DNA from 4 places in the Stutzerimonas sp. NM35 genome. Region 3 is predicted to be linked to each of the others. Evidence: predicted binding sites of a transcription regulator. Region 3 holds the regulator's gene; each other region holds the start of a gene.
What was found. Region 3 encodes FliA, which starts transcription of late flagellar genes. Its sites were predicted from a motif close to CTAAAGTTTNNNNNNNNNNNGCCGNTAA; they were not measured.

Region 1 (3,947 bases), 2.0 Mb from region 3:
CGGACGGCAGCACCGGCAAGCCTTCCGGCCAGTGGCAGGTCACGCCGACCTGGGCGATTACCATTCCGGTGGGCAAATCCGACATTCTCTTCGACGGTTACATCGACTGGGTGGTCAACGATGCGGGCTCCAAGAGCCGGGGTGATTTCGTGTCGAAGAACCTGCACATCAACCCACAGGTCAAGTACGACCTGGGCAAGGCGCTGGACATGACCCCGGGCAAGCTCTACGTGGGTATCGAATACGATTACTGGTCCGACAAATACGGCCTGGAAGACGGCTCCCTGCCGTTCAAGACCGATCAGAACACCTTCAGTGCGATCGTCAAGGCGCACTTTTAAGCGAATCGACAGCGCCGGGCAGACGGTGCAGGTTGTTGGAAGGTGGCGCTTGCGCCACCTTTTTTATTTGCGGCCACCCGTGCCAGAGCTTCGTTTGCGAAGCCTCCCTGCAACCAAGCCGACAGGTTGTAGCTGTGAAGCAAAGACTGCTTCCGGTATCGGGCACTGCCTCGACGCAGGCTGCGCTCCACGCATCACATGCACCGAAGCCCGCCAGGTCTCGGACAATCCCGCCCCTACGGCCACGTACCAGCGCCGCTGCAAGAGCCAGCTCGCTGGCGATCCGGCCACAATAGCGTCACCGATCACCAGCAAGGACCCACAGGCTCGCTAGAGCTTGAAGCTACCCATCTGCCGGGTCAGATCATCGGCCAGACGGCTGAGCGCGCGGCAATCCTCCAGACAGCTTTGCACCTCGCTTGCCGTCGCCTGAGCCAGATCCGCGATACCCTGAACGTTCTGAGTGATTTCCTCGGTTACGCTGCTCTGCTCCTCGGTCGCCGCCGCCACCTGGGTGTTCATGTCACTGATCGCCTCGACCTGCTCGGTGATGGTGGCCAGCGATTGCCCGGTACGCTGGCTGGCCTGCACGCCAGTGCCCGTCGCCGCCTGGCTGGCATGCATCGAACTGACGGCGTTATCGGCGCCTTTATTGAGGCCCTGAATCATCTGCTGGATCTCATCGGTCGAGGCCTGGGTCCGGCTGGCCAGGGTGCGCACCTCGTCGGCGACCACAGCGAATCCACGGCCCATTTCACCAGCCCGGGCCGCTTCGATGGCGGCATTGAGCGCCAGCAGGTTGGTCTGCTCGGAAATACCTCGAATCACCGCCAGCACCTTGTCGATGGTCGCGACCTGCCGGGCAAGGTCGGTCACTGCATCCGCTGCCTGGCCGATCTCGCTGGACATACTCTCGATATGTGCAATGGATTCACCCACGACCGTACGCGCCTGCATGGCTTCGCTGCGGGCGCCTTGCGAGGCCTGCGCCGCGTTGCTGGCGTTGCGGGCGATTTCCTGCACGGTCAAACCCATCTCATGCACCGCCGTGGCGACCATGTCGGTCATCTCGTGCTGGCGCCCGGCACGCCCTGCCGTATTGTCGACCACGTGCGACACCTGCCCCACTGCGCTACGCAATTGCTCGCTGGTACGCAGCACATCGCCGATCAGCTCACGCAGGCTGCCGATAAAGCGGTTGAAGCCACGTGCAAGGTCGCCCAGTTCATCGGCCCGGCTCTCGTCCAGACGCCGCGTCAGATCGCCGCCACCGCCACCGATCTCCACCAGCGCACTGGTGACCTGACGAATCGGCTTGACCAGCCCGCGTGCCAGCAGCACCACCAGCGCGAGAAAGAACAGCGTGATGCAGGTGCCGATCAGGCTGGTAATCCACATGGTCCGCCGTGCATCACCGAAAATCTGCACTTCCGGCACCTCGCTGACGAGCGTCCAGCCAAGACTTTCCAGCGGCTGCGCCATGGCCAGGAAATGCTCACCGTCGCGCTCGAACTCGACCGTTTGCCGTTCACCGCCCAACAGCCGATCCGCGGCATCACGCCCCATGAGCTGAGCGAGATCGGCGCTGTCATTGTAATCGCTTCTGGAATGGACCTTGACCCGACCATCGCCACCGACGAGGTAGACCTCGCCGCGCTCACCGAAACGAAAGCCGCTGATCAGCTTGGACATGCGATCGAGGCTGTAGCCCAATCCAACGACCCCCAGCACCTTGCCGTCGACCTTGATGCGCTGATTGATGAACAGCGTCAGCTGCCGCGTGGCCTTGTCGATGTCGATATCGACACGACGATCTGCGCTGCCCTCGATCAGACTATAGAACCAGCGTTCGGCCGGATTGCTACGATCCAGGGTCCGGGTCAGCCCGGCTTCCGAGTAGTAGTGACCGCTCCCGAGCACAGCGATGGAGGTCGTCAGCGCGCCCTGTTGCGTCTTTACACCCTCCAGGTAACGGGTCATCGCCGCCGCCTGTGCGGCGCTCTCGCCATGCTGCAACCAGTCGTGAACCAGCGTATTGGTGGCGATACCGGAGGTAGCCGTGACCGGCTCCGTCAGGGTGCGCTCGATATCGTTGCGGATCGCGGTGATATTGGCTGGTAGCGCTTCACCGATGAGATAGCGCTCAGCCAGGCGATTGACCGCCGAGGAATACACCACAATGACGATCAGCATGCTGGTCAACAGGGCCGCGCCCATGCTGACGATCAGTTGCCACTGGATACTGCGTTGCATGAAGCGCATGGCGTAGTCCTCGTTCTGGTTTTTATTAGTATCCATTAAATTGTATACAACATTAACGTCGCTTGATTGTTATCGGCACTGACAGCCAGATCCTTAATGTCAGTCATCCGAACGAAACGAATAATGCAACGACTCCATACGCGGTCCCGGATCGCCGGTTCATCCGCTCTGAAAGCCTATCTCGCTGAAGCGGTAGCTTTGCAGGAAGGTAGCCGCCGGCATTGAGATAGTCATTGCTCCGGGCAATTATCGTCAGTATCTTGTGTACAACTTTATCGATTCAGCGGTCGCAGTTCCGACGTTTCCACCTCAGGCTGCACCACTGCCACCCCCTCTTTCACTTCCAAAGCGCTTTCTCGGAGGAATTCCATGCCCACGGTTGCCTGGTGGTTGCTCGCCTTGCCCTTGATTGCCGGGGCGATGCTGCCGCTGCAAGCCGGGATGAACGGCGAAGTTGCGCGCCAGCTGTCCAGCGTGATGAATGCCGCGCTGGTGTCCTTTGCGGTCGGCACGCTGGCGCTGCTCGTCATCGTGCTGGCCCAGCGTGATCTGCCGACCCTGCAAGGCCTGCGCGGGATTACCTGGTGGCACTGGAGCAGCGGTTTGCTCGGCGTCTTCCTCATCGCCACGGCAGCCTTCGCCGCACCGCGGGTGGGCGCCTCACTGTTCATGGCGCTGTTGCTGGCCGGGCAGTTGCTGATGGCACTGCTGCTCGATCATTACGGCTGGGCCGGCTATCGCCAGGCGTCGATCAGCCTCGGCAAGGTCGGCGGCATATTGCTGATCTTCGCTGGCGTCTGGCTGATTCGGCGCGGCTGAGCGAGGCTCGGCGATCAGCCACCCGCCGCATTCCTGGCCTTCTGCCGCTCCAGGAAGTCGACCTTCCATTGCTCCATGCCGATGTATTCCGAGTCGAGGTTGACCTCCACCTGGTGCCTGGCCTTGAGCGCGACGACGTCTTCGCGACGCTCGTCGAGAAAGCGGTCGAAGCGCCGGATCAGCTCCGGATGCCGCACGCTGGAGAGATGGTAGGCACTCCGGGTGTGCGGCAGCTTCGGGTCGAAGACCAGCGCACCGGGTTTGGTGCGGACGTTGTTCAGATAGTGCATCGCTACCACGACGTTGTAGTAGGCCCCATCGGTGTCCTGGAGCATCGCCTGACGGATCATCCGCGGCAGGTCGCTGCTGCCGACGAGCAGCACCTGATCGGTATCGATCCGTGCCTCGTAGCCCTTGGGCGTCCAGCCATCGACCACCGCCAGCCGTTTCAGCTGTTCGACACCCAAACCCACGCGCCGCGGCGCGACCATGACGCCGTCGACATAGGCCACCGCCGCCTGGCTG
Region 2 (3,947 bases), 210 kb from region 3:
TTCATCGCGCAACCGGTCAACAGCGCAGGATTCGGCCTGATCGTGCGGGAAATCCGCCTGGCCATGGCGGATATTGAAGTGGTGGTGGACGAATGCCTCAGTGAAGGCAACCGAGTGGTCACCTCCAGCACACTGTTCGGCACCCTGACGAAGCCGGTGTTCGGCTATCCACCGAGCGGCAAGATACTCACTGTGGCGGTCATGTCGCTGTGGACCCTCAACCCCAACGGCGATATCGAGGAAATCAACAGCCTGTTCGATCTGGAAAGCGCCCGGCAACAACTAGGCAGCGACAACCCTCTGCCGATCATCCTGCCACCGATCTAAGCCAGTGGCAGCTCGCCTTCGACCGTAGTTAACGCTTGCGATTCTGCTCGTACAGCGGCATCACCTTGGGGATATTGCTCTGCAAGGCCTGCGTGCGACTGCTCGAAGACGGGTGCGTGCTGAGGAACTCCGGCGGCGCCGAACCACCGGCGGCGCCCATCTTCTGCCACAGGCTGACCGCCGCGTTGGGGTTGTAGCCAGCGCGTGCGGCCAGTTCCAGGCCGATCAGGTCGGCTTCGTTTTCGTTGCTGCGGCTGTTGGGCAGCGTCATCAGGTATTCGACGCCCATGTTGGCCAGTTGCAGGCTGCCATCGCCGACGCCAAAGGCCGAGCCCAGCTGCGTCGCCATCTGCACGCCATAGGCCTTGGACATCGCCTCGCGCCCATGCTCGCGCAGCGCATGGGCGATTTCATGGCCCATCACCGCGGCGATTTCATCATCGGTCAACTTCAACTGTTCGATCAGGCCGCTGTAAAAGATGATCTTGCCGCCCGGCCCGCAGTTGGCATTCAGCTCCGGGCTGTCGATCACATTGACCTCCCAGTCCCACTGGGCGGCGTCCGGGCGGAACGCCGGCACCTCGGCAATCAGGCGTCGGGCGATGCCATCGACGCGTTTGCCAAGCGCGCTGTTTTTCGCCAGGACGCCCTTCTGCGACGCTTCGCTCAGGGTTTGCTGGTAGGACTGCGCATACATCTGGTTGACCTGCTCGGTGGACAACATGCTGAACATGTACTGCTTGCGCTCGACGCCGACGGCACCGCCACTGGTGGTGTTGACGGCCTGGCAACCGACGAGCAGGGAAGCGGCCAGGGCCAGGGTGAAAGAATGCGGCTTTGACATGTCGCGTCTCCGGTGAGTTCTGCGCCGTATGCTAGAGCGAGCCCTCTTGCCGAGCAACAGCGGCGCACGCAACGCTCATCGGGGCGCACTACAGTCCTGCCCCGCATGGCCGATATCAATGGACCAGAATAAAAATTCGGGAAGCTGCCATGTTCAAATCGATCCAGACCTCCTTTGCCGCCTTCGCCGGCGCCGGCATTCTTGCGGTAACGGCGGCCTTGCTGCTCTACGTCATGTGGAGTGGTACGCAGACCCAGCAGATGGTGGAATCGCGCACGCGCACGCTGATCGAGGGCATGGTGGAGCAGCGCGTCAGTGCGCTTGCCCAGCATCAGGTCAGCCGCATTCAGGCGCAGTTGCAACTGCCGCTGCTGATCGCAACGAACGTGGCGCGGGTCAATGCGCTGTCAGGCAAGACCGGCGAAGACGGCATGCCGATGGCCAACCTCACCCGTGAAGAGCTGATCAACCTGGGCCGGGAAACGCTGGAACAGAATCCGACGCTCAACAGCCTGTATATCGCCTGGGAGCCCAACGGCGTCGATGCCAACGACATCATGTACGGTGGCGATACGCCCGGCATGCTCAATGGCCGCTTCGCCAGCTGGCTGTACCGCGACGGCAGCGGCAGCCTGAAACTCGACACCCTTGGCGACATCGAAGACACCACGCTGCTACCGACCGGCGTGCGCGCCGGCGAGTACTACCTGTGCCCGCGCGAAACCCTCAAACCCTGCGTGGGCAACCCGGCGCCCTATGAAATGAACGGCAAGATGGCGCTGCTTTCCTCGTTCAGCGCACCGATCATCATCGACGGCAAATTCCAGGGTATCGTTGGCGCCGACCTCGAGATCGATTTCATCCAGCAGCTCCTGACCCAGGTGAACAGCCAGCTCTACAACGGAGCCGGCGAGATTGCCCTGATCACCACTAACGGTCGCCTGGCCGCCTATACCGGCGACGTTTCCCAGCTGGGCGCTTCGGCCAGCGCGGTTCTCGATGGGGACAGTTTCTCCCGCCTGCAGCAACTGCCTCTGGATACGCCTTCGCTGCAGATGAACAAGGCCCAGCAGCAGGTCGAAGTGTCCTTGCCGTTCACCTTTCCAGGCACCGACGCGCGCTGGACGATCAGGCTCGAGCTGCCGCTCGCCGTGGTGATGCAGGACCTCGACCAGCTGCTGGCCGAACTCGATGCCGAGCACCAGAGCGGCCTGCTGACCATGCTGGCGATCGGGCTTGGCATCGCCCTGCTCGGTATCCTCGCCATCTGGCTGGCCAGCGCCGGCATCACCCGCCCCCTGCGCCGCATGGTGTCGATGCTCGAAGACATCGCCCAGGGCGAGGGCGACCTGACCCAGCGTTTGAATGTCGACAGCAAGAACGAGCTGGGCCAGATCGCACGCGGCTTCAATGCTTTCCTGGCGCGCCTGCAAGGCATGATCGGCGAGGTGGTCGGCTCCGTGCAGAAAGTCAGCGATGCCTCGGAAGAAACCGCCGATATCGCCAATCGCACCGATCAGGGCGTACAGCGCCAGCTCGCCGAGATCGAACTGGTAGCCACCGCCGTGCATGAGATGACCGCCACCGCCCAGGATGTCGCACGCAATGCCACACAGGCAGCCGAAGCCGCGAACAGCGCCGACCACGCCGCCAATCAGGGCAAGCGGATCGTCGCAGCCACCGGTGCGTCCATCGCCGAACTGGCCGACGAGATCGGTCGTGCGGTGGAGGTGGTGCAGACCCTGGCGCGGGACAGCGAGAATATCGACGCGATTCTGATCACCATTCGCAGCATCGCCGAACAGACCAACCTGCTGGCCCTCAACGCCGCCATCGAAGCTGCACGAGCCGGCGAACAGGGCCGCGGCTTCGCCGTGGTCGCTGACGAGGTGCGCAACCTGGCGCAGAAGACCCAACAGGCCACCGGCGAAATCCAGAGCATGATCCAGCAACTGCAAAGCGGTACCCGAGACGCAGTAGACGTCATGGAAAGCAGCCAGAGCCGCACCCTGGACAGCGTCGCACAGGCTGACGAGGCGGCACAGGCGCTGGAAACCATCACCCAGGCGGTGTCGCAGATCAACGACATGAACAATCAGATCGCCAGCGCCGCCGAAGAGCAGAGCGCGGTAGCCGAAGACATCAATCGCAACGTGGTCAGTATCGGCCAGGTCGCCCACGAAGTCGCCGGTGGCGCCGAGGAAGCCAGCCAGGCCAGCGCCGGCCTGACCCGCCTGGCCGAGCAGCAGCGGCGGTTGATCAATCAGTTCAAGGTCTGACAGGCCGTTGAAAACCATCTGCCCCATCTGTAGGGTCGAATTTATTCGACCGCAAATTCGCAGCGAACTTCAAAGCCGAACAAGTTCGGCCCTACGCAAAGAGAGGCCCCGGCGCGGTAAGCACCGCCCTGCTCCGCCTGTAGGGTCGAATTTATTCGACCGCGAATCCGCAGCGAACGGCAAAGCCGAACAAGTTCGGCCCTACGAAGAGCAGGCTACGGCGCGGTAAAAAGGTATCAGGCAATGCAGGAGCACACGGCTAGTTCGCCGGCGTCAGGCACTCCGGCGCATCCAGCTTCGGGTCGTTGACGAAGGTCGCCAGTGGCCGTTCACGCAGTACCGGTTGCGGCGCGGCGAGCAAGACCTGCAAGGCATCGAGGGGCGTCTCGGGATCGAGCCAGGCACGCATGCCCGCCTCGTCGAGCATCACGGGCCGGCGCTGATTCGCCGCCGGCAGGGTCACCACTGCCGCACTGAGGTAGGTGTGGCCCTGTACC
Region 3 (3,947 bases):
GCTACGTGCTCAAGTACGGGCCGCAGAGTATCGCCCTGGCGAGCATGGACAACTACCGTATCGGCGCTCAGGAGCAACTGAGAACGCTGGGTCGTATCCTCGATGTGCCAGTCGTTCAGATCGACCCTGCCCAGCCGCTGGGCAAGACGCTGCAGCCCCTGGCGCGCAAACGCCTGATTCTCGTCGATACCGCCGGGCTTCCGGCAGGTGATGCGATGATGCGCATGCAGCTCGAAACCCTGGCCGATCGTGGCATCAAATCGAAAAACTACCTGGTGCTGGCGGCAACCAGCCAGAGCCAGGTATTGAAGGCAGCCTGGCACAACTATCGCCGTTGCGGGCTGGCGGGCTGCATCCTGACTAAGCTGGATGAGGCCGGTAGCCTGGGTGACGTGCTTGGGCTAACGATTAGCCAGCATCTGCCGATAGCCTATCTGGCCGATGGACCGCGCATCCCTGATGACCTGCAGTTGCCTCGCAGTCATCAATTGGTCAGTCGGGCGGTAAGCCTGCAATTGGACGAGTCTCCCAGCGAGGAGACCATGGCAGACATGTTTACCGGGTTGTACAACGGATCATCACGGAAGGTCGGATGAAGGCTTGGTCCCGTGATACAGACAATGAAGACGCGTTCCGGCTGAACGCATCGATGGCCCTGTGGCCCCAGCAAGATATAGGCGTGTGAAAATGGGTACTCATCCCGTACAGGTGATTGCAGTGACTGGCGGCAAGGGTGGCGTCGGCAAGACCAACGTGTCGGTCAATCTGGCGCTGGCGTTGGCCGATCTCGGTCGCAGGGTGGTGCTGCTCGACGCCGACCTTGGCCTGGCCAACGTCGATGTGCTGCTGGGTTTGACCACCAAGCGTACCCTGGCCGATGTCATCGCCGGCGAATGTGATCTGCGCGATGTGCTGATCCAGGGGCCGGGCGGCATACGCATCGTGCCCGCGGCTTCCGGGACCCAGAGCATGGTGCAGCTGTCCAGTCTGCAGCACTCTGGGCTGATCCAGGCATTCAGCGACATTGGCGATGATATCGACGTGCTGATCATCGACACCGCCGCCGGTATCGGTGATGGTGTGGTGAGTTTCGTCCGCGCCGCACAGGAAGTCCTGCTGGTGGTGACGGACGAGCCGACGTCGATTACCGACGCCTATGCCCTGATCAAGTTGCTCAACCGTGACTACGGCATCAGCCGTTTCCGCGTGCTGGCCAACATGGCACACGCACCGCAGGAAGGGCGCAATCTGTTCGCCAAACTGGCCAAGGTGACCGAGCGCTTCCTCGATGTGGCGCTACAGTATGTGGGGGCGGTGCCCTACGACGAATCTGTGCGCAAGGCCGTACAGAAGCAGCGTGCCGTCTATGAGGCGTACCCGCGCGCCAAGTCTTCGCTGGCGTTCAAGGCCATCGCACAGAAAGTGGATACCTGGCCGCTGCCGGCAACTCCGCGCGGCCATCTGGAGTTCTTTGTGGAGCGCCTTGTCAGGCCCGCCGCAGACACTCACGAATGACACCGGCTGGATTGGGTATGTATTACAGCAAGGCTCAGGCAAAAGACTCGCAATACCAGCTCATCGACCAGTACGCGCCGTTGGTCAAGCGCATCGCCTATCACCTGTTGGCGCGCTTGCCGGCGAGCGTGCAGGTGGATGATCTGCTGCAGGCCGGCATGATCGGGCTGCTCGAGGCATCGAAGAAATACGATTCGGGAAAAGGCGCGAGCTTCGAAACCTATGCCGGTATTCGCATTCGCGGGGCCATGCTCGATGAGGTACGCAAGGGCGACTGGGCGCCGCGCTCGGTGCACCGCAACTCGCGCATGGTCAGCGAGGCGATTCGGGCCATCGAGGCGAAAACCGGTCGCGACGCTAAAGATCACGAGGTTGCAGCCGAACTTGAATTGAGTCTGGATGAGTACTACGGCATTCTGGGTGACACTCTGGGCAGCCGCCTGTTCAGTTTTGATGATCTGCTTCAGGAAGGCGAGCACGGAGAGTTCGGTGAAGATGCCGCCAGCGCGCATCCCGAGCCGTTTCGTGATCTCGAAGACGAGCGTTTTCAGCAGGCGCTGGCCGAGGCCATCAGCAACCTGCCGGAACGTGAAAAGCTGGTGCTTTCGCTGTACTACGACGAAGAGTTGAACTTGAAGGAGATCGGCCAGGTTCTGGGGGTCAGCGAGTCGCGGGTGAGTCAGTTGCACAGTCAATGCGCGGCACGTTTGCGTGCCCGCCTCGGTGAGTGGCGCGCGCGCTGACGCCGGTTTGCAAAAAGCATTCGAGGCCGCTTTCTACAGGGCGCCTCTAGAAACGTAGGCGAGGCAGTCAGCGCAAGGCAAAAACAGGCGAAAAAGCGCAGTTTACGAGTTGTAAATGAGCATTTTGAGCCTGTTTTTAACGCAGCGATGACAACGCAGGTAGTTTTTAGAGGTGCCCTACAGGCTTTATCGATGAAGCCCGCAGAAAAGCCGTGAGCAGGGCTTTGGGGATTTCGGGATTTACGGAGGTGTACTTGGACAAGAACATGAAAATCCTCATCGTTGACGACTTCTCGACGATGAGACGGATCATCAAGAACCTCTTGCGCGATCTGGGTTTCACCAATACCGCCGAAGCGGACGACGGCACCACCGCGTTGCCCATGCTCAAGAGTGGCAGTTTCGACTTCCTCGTGACTGACTGGAACATGCCCGGCATGAGCGGCATCGACCTGTTGCGTCATGTGCGCGCCGATGAGCGCCTCAAGCACCTGCCGGTCCTGATGGTCACCGCTGAAGCCAAGCGCGACCAGATCATCGAAGCCGCACAGGCCGGTGTTAACGGCTACGTGGTCAAGCCATTCACGGCCCAGGTGCTCAAGGAAAAGATCGAGAAGATCTTCGAGCGCGTCAACGGCTGAAGTAGCGCCGCGAGGGTACTATGACGCAAGCAGAACAAAGTCTTGTGGAGTTTGAAGCGACTCTGCGAGCCCGTGCGCCTCAGCTGCTCGAAAGTCTGCAGCAAGGCCGCCTGGATGATACTGCGCAGATGCTCAATGAGCTTAATCAGATTCGCAACAACAGCCTCTATCATGAGGTCGGCAAGCTCACGCGCGAACTGCACAACGCCATCGTCAAGCTCGAGATGGATACCAGCGCCACGGGCGGCGATCCATCGCCGATCACCGATGCGACCGATCGCCTTTCCTATGTGGTGACGATGACCGAAAAGGCGGCCAATCGCACCATGGATCTGGTGGAAGAGTCGACGCCACTGGTGAACTACGTCAGCTACGAAGCCCAGAGCCTGACGGCTGACTGGCAGCGCTTCATGCGCCGGGACATGAATGCTGAAGAGTTCAGGGATCTTGTCCGCCGGGTCGATTCGTTTCTTCAGCGCTCCATGAACGATGGCAGTCAGCTCTCGCAGAATCTCAGCGAAATCATGCTGGCTCAGGACTTTCAGGATCTGACCGGGCAGGTGATCAAGCGGGTCACCCGACTGGTCAGCGAGCTCGAAAGCAACCTGCTCAATCTTGTGCTGATGGCCGGTCAGGTCGATCGCATGGCGGGTATCCGGCACGACTGCGAGTCGATACGCCTGGAGCAGGAAAGACAAAAACGAGAAAAAGAATCTTCCAATGGTGAAGGTCCGCAGATGCATGCCGATATACGAGAGGATGTCGTGTCCGGTCAGGATGATGTCGACGACCTGCTTTCGAGCCTGGGCTTTTAGGGGATGTGAATATGAGCTTCGACGCCGATGAGGAGATTCTCCAGGACTTCCTGGTAGAGGCCGGCGAGATTCTCGAACTATTGTCAGAGCAGTTGGTGGAGCTGGAAAGCAGCCCCGACGATACCGCCTTGCTCAATGCGATTTTTCGCGGTTTTCACACGGTAAAAGGCGGTGCCGGCTTTCTCCAGCTGCATGAGCTGGTCGAGTGCTGCCATATCGCCGAAAACGTTTTC
Region 4 (3,947 bases), 690 kb from region 3:
CGGGGCTGGAAGTCGGCCTGCGCATCAACGCCGGCGCCAACCACGGCACCAACGGGCAACTCAGCAGTGTGCAGGCCCTAGAGCTGGCGAGTTCAGGAATGGGGAGCGAGACGAAGGAGGAGAATTGATCGGTTACTGGGCTTAGCGAAGCGCCGGGAGGGTATCGGTTCGCGGCATGCGCTAGCCGAGCCCCATCGCACCATGCGAGGTGCCACTCGCCAATTAATGCGCGAGCGTCCGCTCCCTATATCCGGAAGCTGCCTACCAGGTGCTTCAGCCGCTCGGCCTGCTGTTCCAGGTCGTTGCAGGCGCGCAGGGTGGATTGCAGGTTCTCCACGCCTTCCTGGTTGAGGGTGTTGATCTCGGTGATGTCCATGTTCAGCGACTCGATCACCGAGGTTTGCTCTTCGGTTGCCGTCGCCACGGACTGGTTCATGCCGTCGATCTCACCGATTCGCTGGGTGACTTCGCCCAGGCGTTCGCCGGCCCGGTCGGCAATGCTGACGCTGTCCTCGCTCTGCCGCTGGCTGGCGGCCATGTTTTCCACCGAGGCATGCGCGCCGACCTGCAGTTCTTCGATCATCTGCTGGATTTCCTGCGCCGAACTCTGGGTGCGATGGGCGAGGTTGCGCACCTCGTCCGCCACCACCGCGAAGCCCCGGCCGGTCTCGCCTGCCCGCGCGGCCTCGATGGCGGCGTTGAGGGCCAGCAGGTTGGTCTGCTCGGAAATGCCCTGGATCACTTCGAGGATGTGGCCGATGTCCACGGTCTTGGCATCCAGCGCTTCGATCTCGGCACTGGAGGCTCTGATCTTCTCGGACAGCTCGCGCATGGCGGCGATGTTCTGCTGGACGACCTCGCGCCCGTCCTCGGCATCCTGGCGCGCGCCGCTGGCCTGTAGCGAGGCGTCGGCCGCGTTGCGCGCGATTTCCTGGGCGGCGGCGCCCAGCTCGTTGATGGCCGCTGCCACGCTGTTGGTACGGCTGGCCTGCTCGTCGGAATTGACCATCGAGGCATTCGAGGCGTTGAGCACGCGTTGCGCCACTTCGTGGACCGCCTGCGTCGCCGACGAGACCTCGCGAATCGAGCCGTGGATACGCTCGACGAAGCGGTTGAAGGATGTCGCCAGTTCACCGAATTCGTCGCGCGACTGCACATCGAGCCGACGGGTCAGGTCGCCCTCGCCTTCGGCGATGTTGGCCATGGCGCGGCCCATGTCGGTGAGCGGACGCATCAGCACGCGGATGAGCATGCCCAGCGGCACCAGGATGAAGACCACGGCAACCGCGGTCACGATCAGCGCCGAGGTACGGAAACTCGTCAAGCTGGCATAGGCCTTGTCGCGGTCCAGGGAAATGCCGACGTACCACTCCACCGAGGGCAGGCCGGTGACCGGGCTGAAGCTGAGAACACGGGCATTTCCATCAAGGCTGGCCTCGCTGTAGCGACTGTCCAGACTCGGCGTTTCCTGCGGATAGGCCTCGCGCAGGTTCTTGCCCACCATGCCCTGGTCGGGGTGCACCAGAACGTCACCTCTGGCGCTGATCAGAAATGCATGGCCCATGCCGCCGAAGTCCAGCGCATTGATGATCTCGATCAGCGTGTCGAGGGCGAGATCGCCGCCGACGACACCCAGCGTCTGGCCATGGCTACGCACCGGTGTGGCGAGCGTCATGACCAGGCCACCCAGGCCGGCGTCGGCGTAGGGCTCGGTCAGGGTCGAGCCGCCAGCGGACACCGCGTCCTGATACCAGGGCCGTGTACGCGGGTCGTAATCGGTCGGCAGCTCTTCGTCTTCGGGCCGCATCAGGTACTGGCCTTCGACGCTGCCAAAATAGGTGAACAGGAACGTCTCGGTGAAGGCCTTCTGCTCGAACAGGCGCAGGACGCGCCGGGGATCGCTGTCGTTGCCGACGGTCTGCGCCGCGCCTTCGATCAGCAGGAGGCGACCGCTCAGCCAGTTCTGAATGTTGTCCGCCGTGATATCGCCCATCGCCTTCAGGTCGCTTTCGAGACCTGCACGAATGGTATTGCGCTGCTGGTAGTCGTTGTAGAGCGTGAACAGTGCAAACGCAGCAGTTACCACCAGGCACGCCGCCAAGAGGATCTTCTGGCTGAACTTGAGACGACTGAACATGGGAGCCCCCGCATACAAACCGATCCGTGTGGTGGCTCCTGCCGACAGTTCCTCCCTGATTCCAAACTCTTCGGCCGCTCTGGGGATAGCTTTAAAGATCACGTATTACCAAATATTCACAAATTTGATATTTCACGCCTCGGATACAAAAAAACCAGCCGCATACGCGGCTGGTTTTCTGAACAGATGCGGATCAGCTATCAGTCAGGGCCGGCAGCCCCCGTGGCCGCAAGGCCTCGCCAAGCACCGTCAGCAGACCGATCCCGGCAGCGATCCAGTACCAGCGCTGCAGCGGGTCGAAGCCCAGCCAGCCGAGGGCGTGCAGGAACACCATGAGGATCAGCACCGGGCAGACGTAGCGCACCATGTACAGCCATAGCGCGTAGCCGGTCGGCGACAAGCCCAGTTCATCGCGCATGATCTGCGAGCGCAGGCAGTAACCGGCGAGCACGGCGATGAAGATGCCCCCCAGCGGCATCATCCAGCGCGAGGTCAGGTAGTCGAGCCCGTCGAACACGGTGGTCCCGAACAGTTTCCACTCGGCGCCGACGTTGAACGAGAGCATCGCCAGCAGGCTGATGGTCAGCAGCACCGCGCCGGAACTTGCAGCGGCGCGCCTGCGGCTGAGGCCGTATTTCTCGTTCAGATAGGCGACGGTGGCCTCGATCATGGAAATCGCCGAAGTCAGCGCCGCCACCGAGACCATGGCGAAGAACAGCACACCGAAGGCAGTGCCGAAGGGCATCTGCTGGAAGGCCAGCGGCAGGCTCATGAAGATCAGCCCCGGCCCGGCACTCGGGCTCATGCCGTTGGCGAAGATGATCGGGAAGATCGCCAGGCCCGCCAGCAGCGCGACGCAGGTATCGGCAATGACCACGGTGAAGGTGGTCCGCGCGATAGACTGGTCATCCGGCAGGTAGGAGCCATAGGTGAGGATGGCGCCGGAGGCCAGGCTCAGGGTGAAGAAGGCATGCCCCAGCGCGGCCAGCAGTGCTTCGCCGCTGAGCCTGGAGGTGTCGAAGCTGAACAGGAAGGCGAAGCCCTCATCGAAGCCGCCACTGGTGAAGGCATAGCCGACCAGGATCAGCAGCATCACCGCCAGCCCCGGCATCATCCAGCGGAAGGCCCGTTCGACCCCGGCCTGCACGCCCTTGCCGACGATCCACAGCGTCAGTAGCGCCACCAGCACGCTCCAGCCGCCGAGCGCCCAGGGGTTGGCGTTGTGCGTCTCGAACACCTGTGCCAGCCCCTCGACGCTGCTGGCCGCCAGCGAGCCGTCGAGCATCTTGACCGTGTAGGCGAAGGCCCAGCCGGCCACCACCACGTAGAAGCAGAGGATCATGAAGCCGGCCAGCATGGCCATGGTTCCGACCAGCTTCCAGGCCGGGTTGCCGTTGTTCTCACGCACCACCCTGGCGATGGCGTCGATGGGACTGCCGCGACCGCGCCGACCGATGGCGATCTCGGTCATCATCAACGGGATACCGATGGCGAAGATGCAGGCCAAGTACATCAGAACGAAGGCGCCACCGCCAAATTCGCCGGTGATGTAGGGAAACTTCCAGATATTGCCCAGGCCCACCGCCGAACCGGTCGCGGCCAGGATGAAGCCCCAACGGGACAGCCAGAGGTTTTTCGGTTTTTCACGAGTCATGCGTCACCTGCTTGTTTTTATCTGTGACGGATCGAACCCGCCGCGTTCGTGGCGCGACGGAGTGCACGCAAGGTTGTGGGTAATTCGGTTCGCGGTGTCCTCATGGGTGTTGATGCGCGAAAGCGCAGCCGCTCGCGCACAGGTCCATTCAGTTCG

Region 1: the regulator FliA is predicted to act here: its motif matches at 2,673-2,700, upstream of ACYCFC_RS12060 (methyl-accepting chemotaxis protein).
Region 2: the regulator FliA is predicted to act here: its motif matches at 1,260-1,287, upstream of ACYCFC_RS01520 (methyl-accepting chemotaxis protein).
Region 4: the regulator FliA is predicted to act here: its motif matches at 2,205-2,232, upstream of ACYCFC_RS20320 (methyl-accepting chemotaxis protein).

The regions. Positions count from the first base shown of each region.
Region 1 is NZ_CM137728.1:2,594,027-2,597,973, forward strand. Features, by position in the region: gene ACYCFC_RS12055 (outer membrane protein OmpK) at 1-341, shown strand, start outside; gene ACYCFC_RS12060 (methyl-accepting chemotaxis protein) at 672-2,603, opposite strand; gene ACYCFC_RS12065 (DMT family transporter) at 2,973-3,422, shown strand; gene ACYCFC_RS12070 (substrate-binding periplasmic protein) at 3,437-3,947, opposite strand, start outside.
Region 2 is NZ_CM137728.1:341,799-345,745, reverse strand. Features, by position in the region: gene ACYCFC_RS01530 (ester cyclase) at 1-327, shown strand, start outside; gene ACYCFC_RS01525 (M48 family metallopeptidase) at 356-1,171, opposite strand; gene ACYCFC_RS01520 (methyl-accepting chemotaxis protein) at 1,321-3,450, shown strand; gene ACYCFC_RS01515 (SOS response-associated peptidase) at 3,710-3,947, opposite strand, start outside.
Region 3 is NZ_CM137728.1:555,872-559,818, forward strand. Features, by position in the region: gene flhF (flagellar biosynthesis protein FlhF) at 1-596, shown strand, start outside; gene fleN (flagellar synthesis regulator FleN) at 688-1,515, shown strand; gene fliA (RNA polymerase sigma factor FliA) at 1,533-2,258, shown strand; gene ACYCFC_RS02630 (chemotaxis response regulator CheY) at 2,525-2,899, shown strand; gene ACYCFC_RS02635 (protein phosphatase CheZ) at 2,920-3,714, shown strand; gene ACYCFC_RS02640 (chemotaxis protein CheA) at 3,726-3,947, shown strand, end outside.
Region 4 is NZ_CM137728.1:4,375,687-4,379,633, reverse strand. Features, by position in the region: gene ACYCFC_RS20325 (alpha/beta hydrolase) at 1-128, shown strand, start outside; gene ACYCFC_RS20320 (methyl-accepting chemotaxis protein) at 245-2,137, opposite strand; gene ACYCFC_RS20315 (sodium-dependent transporter) at 2,331-3,791, opposite strand; gene maiA (maleylacetoacetate isomerase) at 3,940-3,947, opposite strand, start outside.